Regions from separate parts of the Promicromonospora sp. NPDC050880 genome, predicted to be linked through region 3. Evidence: riboswitches for the same ligand, from Rfam matches in the RefSeq annotation. Region 3 holds a riboswitch; each other region holds the start of a gene.
What was found. Region 3 has a riboswitch for thiamine pyrophosphate ahead of thiC (phosphomethylpyrimidine synthase ThiC). Riboswitches for the same ligand answer to the same signal wherever they lie in the genome.
Positions count from the first base shown of each region.

Region 1: another riboswitch for thiamine pyrophosphate. It lies ahead of ACIBBF_RS22285 (FAD-dependent oxidoreductase); the one in region 3 lies ahead of thiC (phosphomethylpyrimidine synthase ThiC).
Region 2: another riboswitch for thiamine pyrophosphate. It lies ahead of thiD (bifunctional hydroxymethylpyrimidine kinase/phosphomethylpyrimidine kinase); the one in region 3 lies ahead of thiC (phosphomethylpyrimidine synthase ThiC).

Region 1 covers NZ_JBITFV010000019.1:17,261-22,242, forward strand. Annotated here, with positions in the region: gene ACIBBF_RS22275 (thiazole synthase) at 1-187, opposite strand, end outside; gene thiS (sulfur carrier protein ThiS) at 190-459, opposite strand; gene ACIBBF_RS22285 (FAD-dependent oxidoreductase) at 456-1,691, opposite strand; TPP riboswitch at 1,683-1,786, opposite strand; gene thiE (thiamine phosphate synthase) at 1,825-2,478, shown strand; gene ACIBBF_RS22295 (CBS domain-containing protein) at 2,569-3,000, shown strand; gene ACIBBF_RS22300 (DNA topoisomerase IB) at 3,036-4,007, shown strand; gene ACIBBF_RS22305 (hypothetical protein) at 3,999-4,286, opposite strand; gene ACIBBF_RS22310 (hypothetical protein) at 4,490-4,639, shown strand; gene ACIBBF_RS22315 (hypothetical protein) at 4,686-4,982, shown strand, end outside.
Region 2 covers NZ_JBITFV010000012.1:38,434-43,415, forward strand. Annotated here, with positions in the region: gene ACIBBF_RS18330 (M50 family metallopeptidase) at 1-388, opposite strand, end outside; gene ACIBBF_RS18335 (hypothetical protein) at 528-2,828, shown strand; TPP riboswitch at 2,854-2,951, shown strand; gene thiD (bifunctional hydroxymethylpyrimidine kinase/phosphomethylpyrimidine kinase) at 2,941-3,873, shown strand; gene dxr (1-deoxy-D-xylulose-5-phosphate reductoisomerase) at 3,860-4,982, opposite strand, start outside.
Region 3 covers NZ_JBITFV010000028.1:40,856-45,837, forward strand. Annotated here, with positions in the region: gene ACIBBF_RS25145 (N-acetylmuramoyl-L-alanine amidase) at 1-461, shown strand, start outside; gene ACIBBF_RS25150 (C39 family peptidase) at 541-1,881, opposite strand; TPP riboswitch at 2,018-2,123, shown strand; gene thiC (phosphomethylpyrimidine synthase ThiC) at 2,121-3,875, shown strand; gene ACIBBF_RS25160 (LacI family DNA-binding transcriptional regulator) at 3,954-4,982, opposite strand, start outside.

The sequences.
Region 1 (4,982 bases), on a different contig from region 3:
CGGCACGCGGTCGCGACACCCGGCGCATCGCCACGGTGGTCAGCTCCGTGCCGGACGCCACGAGCGCGTCCTCCAGCGCGAGCAGGCTCGCCGCTCCCCCGGTGCCCATGACCAGGCGCGAGGACAGCTCCGTGCCCGCGATGGTCAGCGGCGCGTCCGGCACGACCGGTTCCGTCGGCTCCGTCATGGTCAGCCTCCCTGCACCGCGGTGACGACCTCGACCCGGTCGCCCGGGCGGACGGTCGTGGTGTCCCACGCTCCGCGCGGCACGACGACGTCGTCCAGCGCGACCGCCACGCCCTGCGGGGCGCCGTCCACCACGACGCCGGGCAGCAGGCGCGCCACGAGGTCGGTGACGGGCAGCGGCGCGGGCAGCGGGTACGGGTCGCCGTTGACGAGGGCGGTGCCGGGCGAACCCGTGCGGCCGGGGTGGCTGGTCTGGTCGGGGTGGCTGGTCATGCGGTGCCTCCTTCGATGGTGCTGGACACAGGGGTGCGGCCCGCCGGGGTGCCGCACGCCGGGCCGAACCGGAGCGGGTCGGCGTACCGGGCGGCGGCGGCCACCGCGGCCCCGGCCGCTTCCTCGTCCGCCCAGGCGGACGGGGCCGCACCCAGCGCGTGGTCGAGCGCGGCCGCCGTGAGCGGGGCCAGCAGGATGCCGTTGCGGTGGTGGCCGGTGGCGAGGTGGAGGCCGGGGGCGGCCCGGCCCAGCAGCGGCGCGTTGTCGGGGCTGCCGGGGCGGGACCGGGTGGTCGCCTCCAGCAGCACGGCCTCGTCCAGGCCGGGCAGCAGCACGCGGACGTCGCGCAGCAGGGCGAAGACGTCGCCGGCCCGGGTCAGGTGGTCGTCGGCGCGCTCGTGGGACGTCGCGCCCACGACCACCTCGCGCGTGCCGTCGGGCCGCACGGGGCGGGGTACCGCGTACACGGGGCGGCCCTGCACCACGCCGCGCACCACCACCCGGGGTGCCCGGTCGGCGTCGGCGAGCAGGCGCAGCGTCGTGCCCGGCACGGGGCGCGTCGGGGCGCCCGCGTACAGGGTCCCGCTCGCGTGCCCCGCGGCCAGGACCACGGTGCCGGCCGCGTACGTGGTGCCCGCGGCGTCGACCGCCCCGGTCACGGCGCCGTCCGCCCAGGTGAGGGCTGCCGCCGCACGGCGCACGACCGTGCCGCGGGCCGCGACCACGCCCGCGAGCGCCGCGTGCAGGGCCCGCGGGTCCACGCTGTGGTCCCCCGGCACCCACGCCGCGCCCGCCACGCGGGGCCCCGTCCCCGGTTCGCGCTCGCGCGCCGCGGCGGGTGGCAGCTCGGCCGAGCCGAGGCCCCACTGGCGGTGCAGGGCGAGCAGGCGGCGCAGGGCCACCACGTCGTCGGCGTCGTAGGCGAGGGCGAGGGTGCCCGACGTCGTGTCCAGGCCGACGGCGCCGGGCGGCAGGCCGGCCGCGTGCTCGACCGCCGAGGCGTAGGAGGGCCACAGGGCGAGCGCCGCGGTACCCAGCCGGGCCTGCCCCTCCTCGCCGAAGCCCGCCTCCATGACGGGCGCGAGCATGCCCGCGGCGGCGTGGGTGGCACCGTCGCCGGGCGCGGGGTCCAGGACGACCACGCCGGCTCCGGCGTCCAGCGCGCGCCAGGCCGCGGTCAGCCCGACGACGCCCGCGCCGACCACGAGGACGTCGCACGCACGGCTGCTCATGATGCTGCTCCCTTCGCTGGCATGACCCAGATCAGGTTCGACGGTCGGCGCCCTGCGCCCTCTCAGCCCCGTGCGGGGCTCCCGTGCACGCGACCACCCTAACCCCCGTGCGGGGCGGGCCTACACTCGCGCCGTGGACCACCGCACCGACCCGCGCGCCCGCCTGGCCGACGCCCGCCTGTACCTGTGCACCGACGCCCGCGAGGGCACGGGTGACCTGGAACCGTTCCTGCACGCGGCGCTGGAGGGCGGGGTCGACGTGGTGCAGCTGCGGGACAAGTCGCTGGACGTCGCGCGCGAGATCGAGCTGCAGGCGCTCGTCGCGCGCGTGGCGACCGAGCACGGCGCCCTGTGGGCGGTCAACGACCGGGCCGACGTCGCCCGGCTGACCCGCGCGCCGGTGGTGCACATGGGCCAGGGTGACCTGCCGCCGGACGCGGTGCGCACCCTGCTGGGCGACGACCCGGTGCTGGGCCGGTCCACGCACGCCCTCGACGAGGCGCTGGCGGCGGAGGCCGACCCGCGGGTCGACTACTTCTGCGTCGGTCCGCTGTGGGCCACGCCGACCAAGCCGGGCCGCCCCGCCGTGGGCCTGGACCTGCTGCGGGAGGTGGCCGGCCGGGCCCCGGCCACGCCGTGGTTCGCGATCGGCGGGATCGACGCCGAGCGCCTGGACCAGGTGCTGGAGGCCGGGGCCCGGCGCGTCGTCGTCGTCCGCGCGATCACGCAGGCCGCCGACCCGCGGGCCGCCGCGGCCGCACTGCGCAGGCGGGTCGAGGCAGCCTGAGGCGCGCGTGCGAGCGCGGGCCCCGCGGGCCATGCTGGAGGGGTCGGTGAAGCAGCCCGCCGTCCACGTCCCGAGGGATGGAGAACGACGATGGAGAACGACACGACCCGGCAGACGGTCGCCGATGTGATGACCCCCGCACCCACCACCGTCGACGCGGCCCAGCCGCTGCGCGAGGCCGCCCGGCTGATGGCCGCCGAGAACGTCGGCGCGCTGGTCGTGACCAGCGACAACACCGCCGTCGGCGTGGTGACCGACCGGGACCTGGTGGTGCGCGGCCTGGCCGAGGGCCACGGCGTGGACGCCCCGGTGCAGCAGGTCGCCAGCGAGAAGGTGGTCACGGTCGGCCACACCGACCCGGTCGAGACCGCGGTCGAGGTGATGCGCTCCGCCGCCGTGCGCCGGGTCCCGGTGCTGGACGGCGACGTGCTGGTGGGCATCGTCTCGATCGGCGACCTCGCCGTGGAGCGCGACCCGTCGTCCGCCCTGGCGGACATCTCGGATGCCGAGCCCAACCGCTGAGCGCGCTCACCCACACCAGCGACTCCGACCCCGGCATCCACCGCCGGCGGCGGGGTCGCGGGTTCTCGTACACGGACCACCGGGGCGCCCGCATCACCGACGCCGCGACGCTGGCCCGCCTCCGCGCGCTCGCCGTGCCGCCGGCATGGACCGACGTGTGGATCTGCGCCGACCCCACCGGTCATCTCCAGGCCACCGGGCGCGACGCCAGACACCGCAAGCAGTACCTCTACCACCGGCTGTGGCGCGAGCAGCGGGACACCGCGAAGTTCGACGACCTGGTGGAGTTCGGCAGCGCCCTGGTCACGCTGCGCAAGCAGGTCGACGCCGACCTGCGCTCACCGCGGCTGGGCCCGCAGCGGGTGGTCGCGACCGTCGTCCGGCTGCTCGACGAGACCCTGATCCGGGTCGGGAACGACGAGTACGTGCGGTCCGGCGCGTCGTTCGGGCTGACGACCCTGCGTTCCCGGCACGCCGAGGTGCAGGGCGCCGAGATCCGGTTCCGCTTCCGCGGCAAGTCGGGCACCCCGCACGACGTCGTCCTGCACGACCGGCGCGTGGCGAACGTGGTGCGCCGGTGCCAGGAGCTGCCGGGCCAGCGCCTGCTGCAGTACGTGGACGGCGACGAGACCCGCACCGTCGGGTCCCGGGACGTCAACGAGTACCTCGGCCGGGTCATGGGTGACGGGTACACCGCCAAGACGTTCCGGACGTGGGGCGCCAGCGCCCTCGTCCTGGGCCACCTGCGCGGGCTGACGCCGCACACCCGGCAGGAGCACGACGCCCAGCGCGCCGAGGCCGTCCGGATCGCCGCGGCCCACCTGCACAACACCCCGGCGGTGTGCCGCAAGAGCTACGTGCACCCCGTGCTGCTGACCGAGGACCGCGCCGAGCTCGACCGCCTCGTCGAGCGCTCCGGCGCCGCCGCCGCGCGCACGTCACGGTGGATGGACGCCGACGAGCGCGCCCTGCTGAAGGTGCTCACGGCCGCCGGCCGCTCAGCCTGACGAACCCGCCGGGCAGACGGCGTCGAGCGCGCGGTCCAGCGTGTCCGGGGTGAGGCCGGCGGTGCCCACCTGGGTCTGCAGGTTCGCGAGCACCTGGTCGGAGGCCGCCCACAGGGGCACACCGGCCTCCCGGGCCACGTCGGTGAGCACGCGCTCGGCGGCGTCCTCGTCGACGCCGCGGACCACGGCGACGACGCTCTTGACCCGCTCGACGGAGACCAGGCCGATGACGACGGCGCGCAGCGCGGGGTCGTCGGGAGAGATGCCGGGTGGGGACATGGGAACCTCCAGATCCAGGAGATCTGGAGCCGCTTCATGACCCCGGGTCCCACCACCGTAGGCCCCCGGCCGCTCACCAGGCAACACCCCGGTCAGCCCGCATGCGCCGGCGCCCGGCCTTTCAGGTGCGAGTGACCACAAACAGGACGAACCTCGGATCAACGGCGGCGCACCCCGCGTCGCCACGACGAAGGAGGTCTCAGATGCCTGCCTGGCTCGTCCTCATCATCATCGGCGTGGTCCTCGTGATCCTGGGGGTCGCGACGGAGATCGGGCAGTTCCTGATCTGGATCGGCGTGGCCGTCCTGGTGGTCAGCCTGATCCTCGGGCTCGCCCGGCGCACCCGGACCTGACCGGTCCCGGATGCGCGTGGCCCGGCGCCGCGTGAGCCTGGCGGTGATGCCCACACCGCCACAGCGCCTCACCACCCTGCTCACCACCCTGCACGCGCACTGGGCGCGCCACCCCCGCTGGGGTCTGGCCGCCAAGGGCGCGCTCGCGGCGTCGCTGGCGTGGGTGGTGGGGGCGCTGGCGCCGGCGCCGTTCTCCGAGCAGCCGTACTACGCGCCGCTCGGGGCGATCATCGCCACCTCGAGCACCGCCGTCCGGTCGGTACGGGACTCCGTGCAGGCGACCGGGGCGGTGCTCGCGGGCGCGGTGCTGGCCCGCGGCGTGGACCTGGCGCTCGGCTCCAGC
Region 2 (4,982 bases), on a different contig from region 3:
CGCCGAACATGACCACGAGCTTCTTGGGCGTCGACAGGTTGTAGAAGGCGCGGTGCTCCTCACCGGGCCGCACCTCGGCCACCGAGGCGTCCCGTGCGTCGGCCACCAGGTCGCTCCAGAAGCCCTTGCCGCGCCGCGCACCCTCCGGGGCCGGGGGCATCATGCCGACCAGCCGCACGAACCCGCCGAGCGGGATCGCCTTGATCCCGTACTCCGTCTCCCCCTTGGTCCGCGACCAGAGCGTGGGCCCGAAGCCCACGAAGTACTGGCTCACCCGGACGCCGAACTTCTTGGCCGGGACCATGTGCCCCAGCTCGTGCAGCCCCACCGAGACGACGACGCCGAGCAGGAGGACGAGCACACCAACGATGTGCGGAACGATGCTCACGGCACCGAGACTACGGCACCTGTCCGACAGCCCGGAAGGCAGCGCACGGCTCCCCTCGGCTCGACCACGCGACATTCACGCCACTCCCGTTCCATGACAATTCCTTGAAACTTCGGTTACCGATCATTAACCTGGCGGCATGTCTGTTTCGTCCGTACCCGAGGTCGGGCACACCCACGGTCCCGCGGCGCTCGCCGACAGCCTCGCCGCGGTCTTCCAGACCGAGGCGTGGTCGGGTCCGGACGGCGACTCCCGGGTGGCCCGGCACCTGCGCGAGGCCGGGGTCGACGTCAGCGCGATCTGGGCGGCGTCCCGCTGGAACATGGGCGAGGACGGCGAGGCGCCCAACCGGCGCCACCCGCTGCCCGGCGACCCGCGCGGCCCGCAGACCGCCGCCGCCCTGCGGGCCGTCGCCGGGCTGCCGCGCGGTGCCGCGCTCCTCGGTCTCTACCTGTGGTCGCAGGCCAGCGACGCGCTGCAGTACACCTTCCGGCACGGCCGGATCATCGTGCCGCTGCGCGCGTTCGTCGAGACCTGGGAGACGTGCCGCGACGAGGCCCCCGACGCCGTGTGCCGGGCCGAGGGCGACGCCGTGGCCGTCCTGCTGCGCACGCTCATCACGCAGATGCACACGTCGGCCGCCCGCAGCGCGGGCAGCCTGCCCCGGCTCGCCGGGGCCGCCGCGCGGGCCGGTCAGAGGTGCGCGGACCTGCTGCGTGCCGCCCGGGCCATCCCCGACCCGGCGTCCCCGTTCCGCCGGGAGCTCGTACCGCAGGCCGTGACGCGGATCCGCTACTTCCGCGCGCTCGCCGAGGCGTCGGTGGCCGCGGACGAGGCGATGGCGGGCCGGCCCGACCGCCTCGGCCCCGCGCTCGACGGGCTGCGCGCCGCCGAGACCGACCGGCACCTCAACTACATCCTGGCCAGCGAGCTGCGCTCCTACCGGATGCACCTGACGGAGCTGCACCGCAACCTCGGCGCGCGGTGGCTCACGCTGGACCGGCTCAAGACCGTCTACATCTACCCGTTCGGGCTGCGGGACGTGAGCCCGGCCGCCGCCGTCGCGGCGATCCGCGGCATCGCCGACCGCGACGAACGCCCCTGGCTGCTGGGCGTCCGGACCGTCGCGACACGCGCCCGCCTCAAGATGGACGACGTCTGGGCGAGCGTCGACCGTGCCGCCCGCCCGTACGGCGGGGCCTCGCTGTCCATGCCCGACGTGCGGCTGGAACAGCCCGACGGCACGCTCATCGCCGAGCTGACCTGCGACGTGCGGTTCACCGAGTTCGGCAACCACTACGTGCGGTTCCGGTACTCGGCGCACGACCAGTCGCCGCAGCAGGTGCGCGACGCCCGGTTCCGGCTGTCCAACCTGCACGCCGACATCCGGGTGCGGTGGATCGCGCCGGACGGCTCGCCGCTCGACGTCGACCACGGCGACGCCCTGCCGCCCGAGCGCCTGTTCGACCTCGCCGACCTGCTCCAGCGCGCCACGGCGGACCTGGTCCGCACGGGGACCGAGATCGCCCAGGGACGGGCGCACGTGGTCACCACCGTCTACGAGGCCAGCCGCGGCACCGGCCCCGCGGCACCCCGGGCGGCCCGCACGCCGGTCGCGATGGGTGACGAGCTGCTCGCCGCGTTCGGCTCGCAGGTGCTGCTCCAGCCGGTCTCGTACGGCACCGCGACGCTGTGCGACTGGACCCTGCGCCAGCGCAACCCGGTGCTGCTGGAAGGCGTGCGGCACCTGGGTGACGTCGTGGCGGTGACCACCAACTCCACGACGGTCGCGCTGGTGGGCGCGGCGCACTTCAAGATCTCCCAGTACGGCTCGCTGGCCGAGTTCGTCGCGAGCCTCAACGGGCTGTTCAGCGCCTGGAACGCCACGCTGGCCGACCACCTGCGGATCGTCGCGGCCATGCTCGCCGACCACGACGTGAACAACGGCGCCGACCTGGCCGAGCGCAAGGAGCGGCTGACCCGCGAGCAGCTGCGCCTGCACGAGTTCGCCTCGGAGGTGCGCACCACGCTGACCACCATCACCTCACCCACGTTCCTGGCCTCCGCCCTCGAGTCCCGGATGCTCAACCAGCTCCTGCACGCCTCGCACTTCGAGCAGCAGGCCGCGGTGGTCACCGAACGGCTGCGCGAGCTGCTCCAGGAACCCATCGCCACGCGGCTCGCCGCCCTCGAGCGCCTGCACGGCGACCGCGAGCGCGCCGAGGAGGCGAGGCGGGAGCGCGGCAGGCGCCGGCTCATGGACGGCACCCTCTCGGCCATCACGGTGTTCGCCGGCGTCTACGCGCTGATCGGGACGGTCCAGGTGGCCCTGGACGCGGCGCTGATCGACGGCGTCCAGGCGGTCGCGGCCACGGCCCTGGTCACCGTGGGCGCGCTGGTGACAGGCCTGGCCGTCTTCAACTGGACGCGCGGTCACTGACCCCTCGATCCGGTCTAGGGTGGGCCCACATGGCGCGGGGCGCCGGGGCACAGCCCGGCTGAGACGTACCCGTGGAACCTGATCTAGGTAGTGCTAGCGAAGGGAACGCCTCATGGGCTCCGTCCTGCCCGAACCTCTGCCCGGCGCCGCAGCGCGCACGCGTCCCGCCGGCCACCCCGTGGTGGCGCTGACGATCGCCGGCTCCGACCCGTCCGGCGGGGCCGGGATCCAGGCCGACCTGAAGACGTTCGCCGCCCTGGGCGGCTACGGCTGCGCGGTGCTCACGGGCCTGACCGCGCAGTCCACGACGGGCGTGACCCGGGTGCTGCCCGTCCCGGCCGACATGGTCACCGCACAGCTCGGCACCCTGTTCGCCGACGTCGCCGTGGACACGGTGAAGATCGGCATGACGACGGACGCCGAGGTCGCCCGCGCGATCGCCGCCGCCCTGCGCGACCTTCGGGCCGGTGCGCGGCCGCCGTTCGTGGTGCTCGACCCGGTCATGGTCGCGACGTCGGGCGACCGGCTGCTGGCGCGCGAGGCCGAGACGGTGCTCCGCGAGGAGCTGCTGCCCCTGTCCGACCTCGTGACGCCGAACCTGCCCGAGGCGGCCGTGCTGCTCGGCACCGACCCCGCCCGGGACGCCGCCGAGGCCGCGGACCAGGCCCGCGCGCTGCTGGGCCTCGGCGCACGGTTCGCCCTGGTCAAGGGCGGGCACCTCACGTCCGCGGAGGCGGTGGACCACCTCGCGGGCCCGGGGCTCGGGGCGGGAGCCGGCGACGTCGTGGCGCTCGCCGCGCCCCGGGTCGCGACGCGCAACACCCACGGCACGGGCTGCACGCTGAGCTCGGCGTGCGCCGTGCTGCGGCCCGTGCACGACGGCTGGGAGCCCGCGGTGCGCGCCGCGAAGGACTACCTCACGGGGGCGCTGCGCGCGGCGGACGACCTCGTGGTGGGCGGCACCGGCACGGCGGCCGGGCCGTGGCGCGGCCACGGCCCCGTCCACCACGGCTTCGCCACCGCCTTGTCACCTACGCCGTCTTGAGGATCTCCGCGGCCCGCGCCCGGGCCCACGCGTCGGCCTCGAGCACGCCCTCGACCGACCCCGCATCGCCCGCGCCCGTCGCCGCGTGCGCCTCGACGACGGCGGCGACCGTGTCGACGATGTCGAGGAACCCGATGGTGCCGTCGTGGAAGGCGTCCACGCAGACCTCGTTCGCCGCGTTGTAGACCGCGGGGAACGTCCCGCCGGCCTCACCGACCTGTCGCGCCAGGCGGACGGCGGGGAAGGCGTCGTCGTCCAGCGGCGCGAACTCCCAGGTGGCGGCCTGCGTCCAGTCGATCCCGACGTCGACGTCGGGCAGGCGGTCCGGCCAGGACAGGCCGAGGGCGATGGGCACGAGCATCCGCGGCGGGCCGGCCTGCGCGATGGTGGACCCGTCCACGAACTCGACCATGGAGTGGATCATCTGCTGCGGGTGCACCACCACGTCGATCGCGCTGAACGGGAGGTCGAACAGCAGGTGCGCCTCGATGACCTCCAGCCCCTTGTTCACCAGGGTCGCGGAGTTGGTGGTGACCACGCGCCCCATCGCGAAGTTGGGGTGCCGCAGGGCCTGCGCGGGCGTCACCTCGCGCAGCTCGTCGCGGGTGCGTCCCCGGAAGGGCCCGCCGCTCGCGGTCACCACGAGCTTGCGCACCTCGGACGCCGACCCCGAGCGCAGTGCCTGGGCGATGGCCGAGTGCTCCGAGTCCACGGGCACGATCTGGCCCTCGTGCCGCACGGCCGCCGTGACCAGCGCGCCGCCCACCACCAGCGACTCCTTGTTCGCGAGCGCCAGCGTCGATCCGGCCTCCAGCGCGGCGAGCGTGGGCCGCAGTCCGACCGAGCCCGTGATGCCGTTGAGCACGACGTCGCTGCCGCGGCCGGCCAGCTCGGTGGCGGCGCCGGGCCCGGCGAGCACCTCGACGCCGTCGGCCCCCGCCTCGGCGAGCAGGGCGGTCAGCGCGGGGCGGGCGGCGGCGTCGGCCACGGCGACGGCGCGGACGCCGAGGGCGGCCGCCTGGCGCGCGAGGAGCGGCAGGTCCGTGCCGCCGGCGGACAGCGCGTCCACGCGGAACCGGTCGGGGTTGCGCCCGATGACGTCGACGGCC
Region 3 (4,982 bases):
TGGGCATGGGCCAGACCTACGCCGTGGCCGACGACGACGTGCCCTCGGACTACTACCGCGCCACGACGTTCGACGGCTCGGGGCCGGGCGACCGCACGGTGGTCCGGGGCCAGGACGTGTACTACCAGCTCTGGCTCGCGCACCGGCACGTCTTCGTCAAGGCGGCCGACGTCGAGCTCCACGACCCGGTGGTCGCGGACGTGTCGGGCCCCTCGATTGAGGGCAAGGCCCGGGTAGGCCGGATCCTGACCGCCGACGCCGGCACCTACCTGCCGTACGACGTCGACGTGGCCTACCGCTGGCTCCGCGACGGCGAGCCGGTGGCCTGGGCGACCGGCCCTCGCTACCTGGTGACGGCCCGCGACCGGGGAGCGGACCTCACGGTCCGGGTCACGGTCTCCGCCCCGGGCCACACCCCGGCGTCCTACACGTCCGACCCGCTCCCGATCCCGCCCCGCTGACCCGCGTACGCCGTTGAGTGCGGGATATTCGCCCTTCCGGCACAGGGAAAAGGGCGAATATCCCGCACTCGACCGAGGGTCACCAGTTCGGGGTGAGGCCCGGGACCCTCCGGGGGAGGTCGACGTCCTTCGGGTGGTACACGTAGGTCAGGCCGTCGGTCGAGGTCTGCCAGACGCGCTCGAAGTTCTCCCGCGTGTACACGACCCGCACCGCGTCGTTCGTGGCGCCGTGCGGGTCGTTGAGGATCGGGTCGCCGTCGGCCGTGAACCCGCGCAGCACCACCAGGTGGCCGTCGGTCTCGTACCCGGCCTCCGGCATCTCCTCCGCCGTGAAGTTGATCGAGAGGACCAGCGGGATGCCGGCCGCGACGAACCGCTCGGCCTCGGCGAGGGAGCGCAGCCGGGTCACGAACGACGTCAGCCCGAACCTGTTCGCGTAGGCGGCGTTGAACGGCCAGTTGCCCGCGCCCTCGTAGGCGTAGTCCCAGGTGTTCATCGCGGCGTAGTCGACCTGCGGGTCGCCGTTCGGTGCCTCGATGCCCTCCAGCTCCTCGGGCGGCACCTCGCGCCCGTAGGAGTAGATGACCATCGTGGACGACGTCGGCGAGCACCACACCTGGCCGCCGCCCCCGAACTCGGGGTACTCGCCGCGGTGGATGTTCTGGCTGAACTGCGGCACGTCGAGCACGACCTCGCGGCCCAGTGTGAAGTCGCTGGTGCCGGTGTAGTGCGTGTCGGGCAGGTACTCGTTGGTCATGGTGGTCACGGCGTCCAGCCGCGGGGACACCCGGGCGCCCTCCGGCCGGTACAGGGTGACGCGCGTCTGGAACGCGTGCGGCTCGTGTCCCGACTTCGCGACGTACGTGTCGGTGAACAGGTACGCGTCGTCGTCGGCCTGGCCGTTCACGGAGGTGCGGTGGATGTCGCCCACGCCGCCGTCCGCGGGGGAGAAGTCGTCGCCCGAGGCCCAGCGCCCCATCACGAACCACTTCGTCCATGCCCCGTCGGCCTTGCGCCCGCGGAACTCGATCTCGACCCACGTCCCCGTCGGCGTCCTCGCGTTCCACGAGCTCACCGACTCGTCGACCGGGTACCCGGTCTCGACCACGGGCGACGTCCACCGGCCCGTCTCGTAGCGCACGGCGCCGCCGTCGCCGAACGGGTCGGTGTACTCGACCACCGCACCGCCCCGGCCCAGCACCAGCCCGCCGCGGGCGTCCGCACGCAGGTTGGTGGTCTCACCCGCGCGGAGCTCCCGCACCCCGTCCCACGCGGTGAGCGTGATCCGGTTGTCCGACGCCGCCACGTCCGGCGCCGAGCCCGCGGGCACGGCGCTCGCCGTGATCCCTGCCTGCATCACGAGTGCTCCTGTCGTCGCCAGCGCGAACGCCGTGGTCCGCAACCTTCTCCGTACCGACATGCCTGCCTCCAGGCTTCGGGGCCCACGTCCCGGTGAGCGAGCCGTCGACCTTCTCTATCAGAGCGGACGCGGGTGCAGAAGTGTTTTGGGCACGGCCGAAGAAGACCCGCACGGCGGCACGGTGCTAACGTCGTCCGCGATCCCACGGGTGCCCCGCGCAGGGGCTGAGATCGGGCTGGACGGCCCGGGACCGTTGAACCTGTCCGGTTAACACCGGCGTAGGAAGCAGGAGTCTGATGATGGAGCACACCCCTTCCCGCACGCTCGCGTACGAGCACGGCACCGATCCCGCGCACGACGCCGGCCTGCGGGTGCCGGTCACCGAGATCACGCTGGCGCCGTCCCCCGACGGCAGCCCGAACCCTCCGGTGCGGGTCTACCGCACGCAGGGTCCGGGCTCCGACCCGGTCCGCGGCCTCGGCCCGGCCCGCGAGCCGTGGGTCGTGGCCCGGGGCGACACCGAGGAGTACGACGGCCGCCGCCGGGCCCTGGCCGACGACGGGCGCGGCGCGGTGCGTCGCGGCGCCGCGACCCAGGAGTGGCAGGGCGAACGACGTCGCCCGCGCCGGGCGCTGCCCGGCCGGCGGGTGACCCAGATGCACTACGCGCGCCAGGGCGTGGTCACCCCCGAGATGCGGTTCGTCGCCCTGCGCGAGGGCTGCGACGTCGAGCTGGTCCGCAGCGAGGTCGCGGCCGGCCGGGCGATCATCCCGAACAACGTGAACCACCCCGAGTCCGAGCCGATGATCATCGGCAAGGCGTTCCTCGTGAAGGTCAACGCGAACATCGGCAACTCCGCCGTCCACAGCTCCATCGCGCAGGAGGTGGAAAAGCTCGAGTGGGCCACGAAGTGGGGCGCCGACACCGTGATGGACCTGTCCACCGGCGACGACATCCACACGACCCGCGAGTGGCTGCTGCGCAACTCGCCGGTCCCGATCGGCACCGTGCCGATCTACCAGGCGCTGGAGAAGGTGAACGGCGACGCGAGCGCGCTGACCTGGGAGATCTACCGCGACACGGTGATCGAGCAGTGCGAGCAGGGCGTCGACTACATGACGGTGCACGCCGGCGTGCTGCTGCGGTACGTGCCGCTCACGGCGGACCGCGTCACGGGGATCGTGAGCCGCGGCGGCTCGATCATGGCCGGCTGGTGCCTGGCGCACCACCAGGAGAACTTCCTCTACACGCACTTCGACGAGCTCTGCGAGATCTTCGCGGCCTACGACGTGGCGTTCTCCCTCGGCGACGGCCTGCGCCCCGGCTCGCTCGCCGACGCGAACGACGAGGCCCAGTTCGCCGAGCTGGACACGCTCGCCGAGCTCACGAAGCGGGCCTGGACCTACGACGTCCAGGTCATGGTCGAGGGCCCGGGCCACGTCCCGTTCCACCTGGTGCGCGAGAACGTGGAGCGGCAGCAGGAGCTGTGCGACGGCGCCCCGTTCTACACGCTGGGCCCTCTGGTCACGGACGTCGCGCCCGGCTACGACCACATCACGTCCGCCATCGGCGCCACCGAGATCGCCCGGTACGGCACGGCGATGCTCTGCTACGTGACGCCCAAGGAGCACCTCGGCCTGCCCGACCGTGACGACGTGCGCACGGGCGTGGTGACCTACAAGATCGCCGCGCACGCCGCCGACGTCGCCAAGGGACACCCCGGTGCGCGAGACCGGGACGACGCCCTGTCCAAGGCCCGGTTCGAGTTCCGCTGGCGCGACCAGTTCAACCTGTCGCTCGACCCCGAGCTGGCCGAGGCGTACCACGACGAGACGCTGCCGGCCGAGGCGGCGAAGACCGCGCACTTCTGCTCGATGTGCGGACCCAAGTTCTGCTCGATGCGCATCTCGCAGGACATCCGCGACGAGTTCGGCGGGGCGCCGGCCCAGGCCGCGCTCGCGGCCGCGGCGGAGGAGGGCATGGCGGCCAAGTCCGCGCAGTTCCGCGCCGCGGGCGGCGAGGTCTACCTCCCGTCCCCGCAGCTCCGCCCCTGACCCGTCCCCGTTGAGTGCGGGATGTTCGCCCTTTCTTGTGTGCCAGAAGGGCGAACATCCCGCACTCGACGGGGTGTGTCACGGGAGGTCGCTCAGGTCCGGGACCGGGCCCGTCGTGGTGCCCTCCACGAGGGTGACCGGGAGCAGCACCGACTCCGGCTCCTCCCCGGCGAGCAGCGCGACGACGGCCATGCCGAGCGCCCGGCCCTTCTCGACGAGCGGCTGGTGCACGCTGGTGAGCACGTCGGGGGACAGCCACGGCAGGTCGAGCCCGTCGAACCCGGCCACGGACACGTCCTCGGGGACCCGCAGGCCGAGCTCACGCGCCGCGATGACGGCCCCGGCGGCCAGCAGGTCGGAGTGCGCGACGATCGCCGTCGGCCGGTCCCGTGCAGGAGCCCACTCGGACAGGATCTCGGTGGCCGCGTCGCGCCCGTGCTCCACGAGCGACGCCGGCGTCTCCCACGACATGACCGGCTCGATGACGTCGCGCACGCCGGCCAGCCGGTTGCGGGTGGGGGTGCGTTCCGCGGCGGCCAGGCGGTCGGCGTCGACCAGGCCCGACCGCTCGTCCCGCCCGAACGGCAGCGTGATCTCCGCGATCCGTGTGTGCCCCAGCTCGACGAGGTGCCGCACGGCCTCGGCGGCACCGTGCCGGTCGTCGACGCCGACCACGGGCACGCCGGGTACGTCCTGCCCCTCGCCGATCACGACCGGCACGCCCCGGCGCTGCAGCGCCGCGAGGTTCGGGTCGTCCGGCAGCGTCCCCCAGACGAGCACGGCCACGTCCATCGCGGCGGCCTCGACCAGCGGGTCGACGGCGGCGGGCAGCCCCGCCTCGGCGGCGAGGCCCACGGACTGCGCGGTGGCGCCCTGCGGCATGCCGGGGATGAGCAGCACCCCGAGCCCCTGCTCGCCGATGGCGGAGACCAGGCCGTGCAGCACCTGGGTCGAGACCGGGTCGCGGAAGGACCGGCCGAGCTGGTCGCCGATCACCACGCCCACGATGCCGGACCGGCCCGACCTGAGCTGCCGCCCGAGCGGGTTGGGCCCGGAGTAGTCGAGCTCGCGCGCCGCGGCCAGCACCTTCTCCCGCGTCTCGGGAGT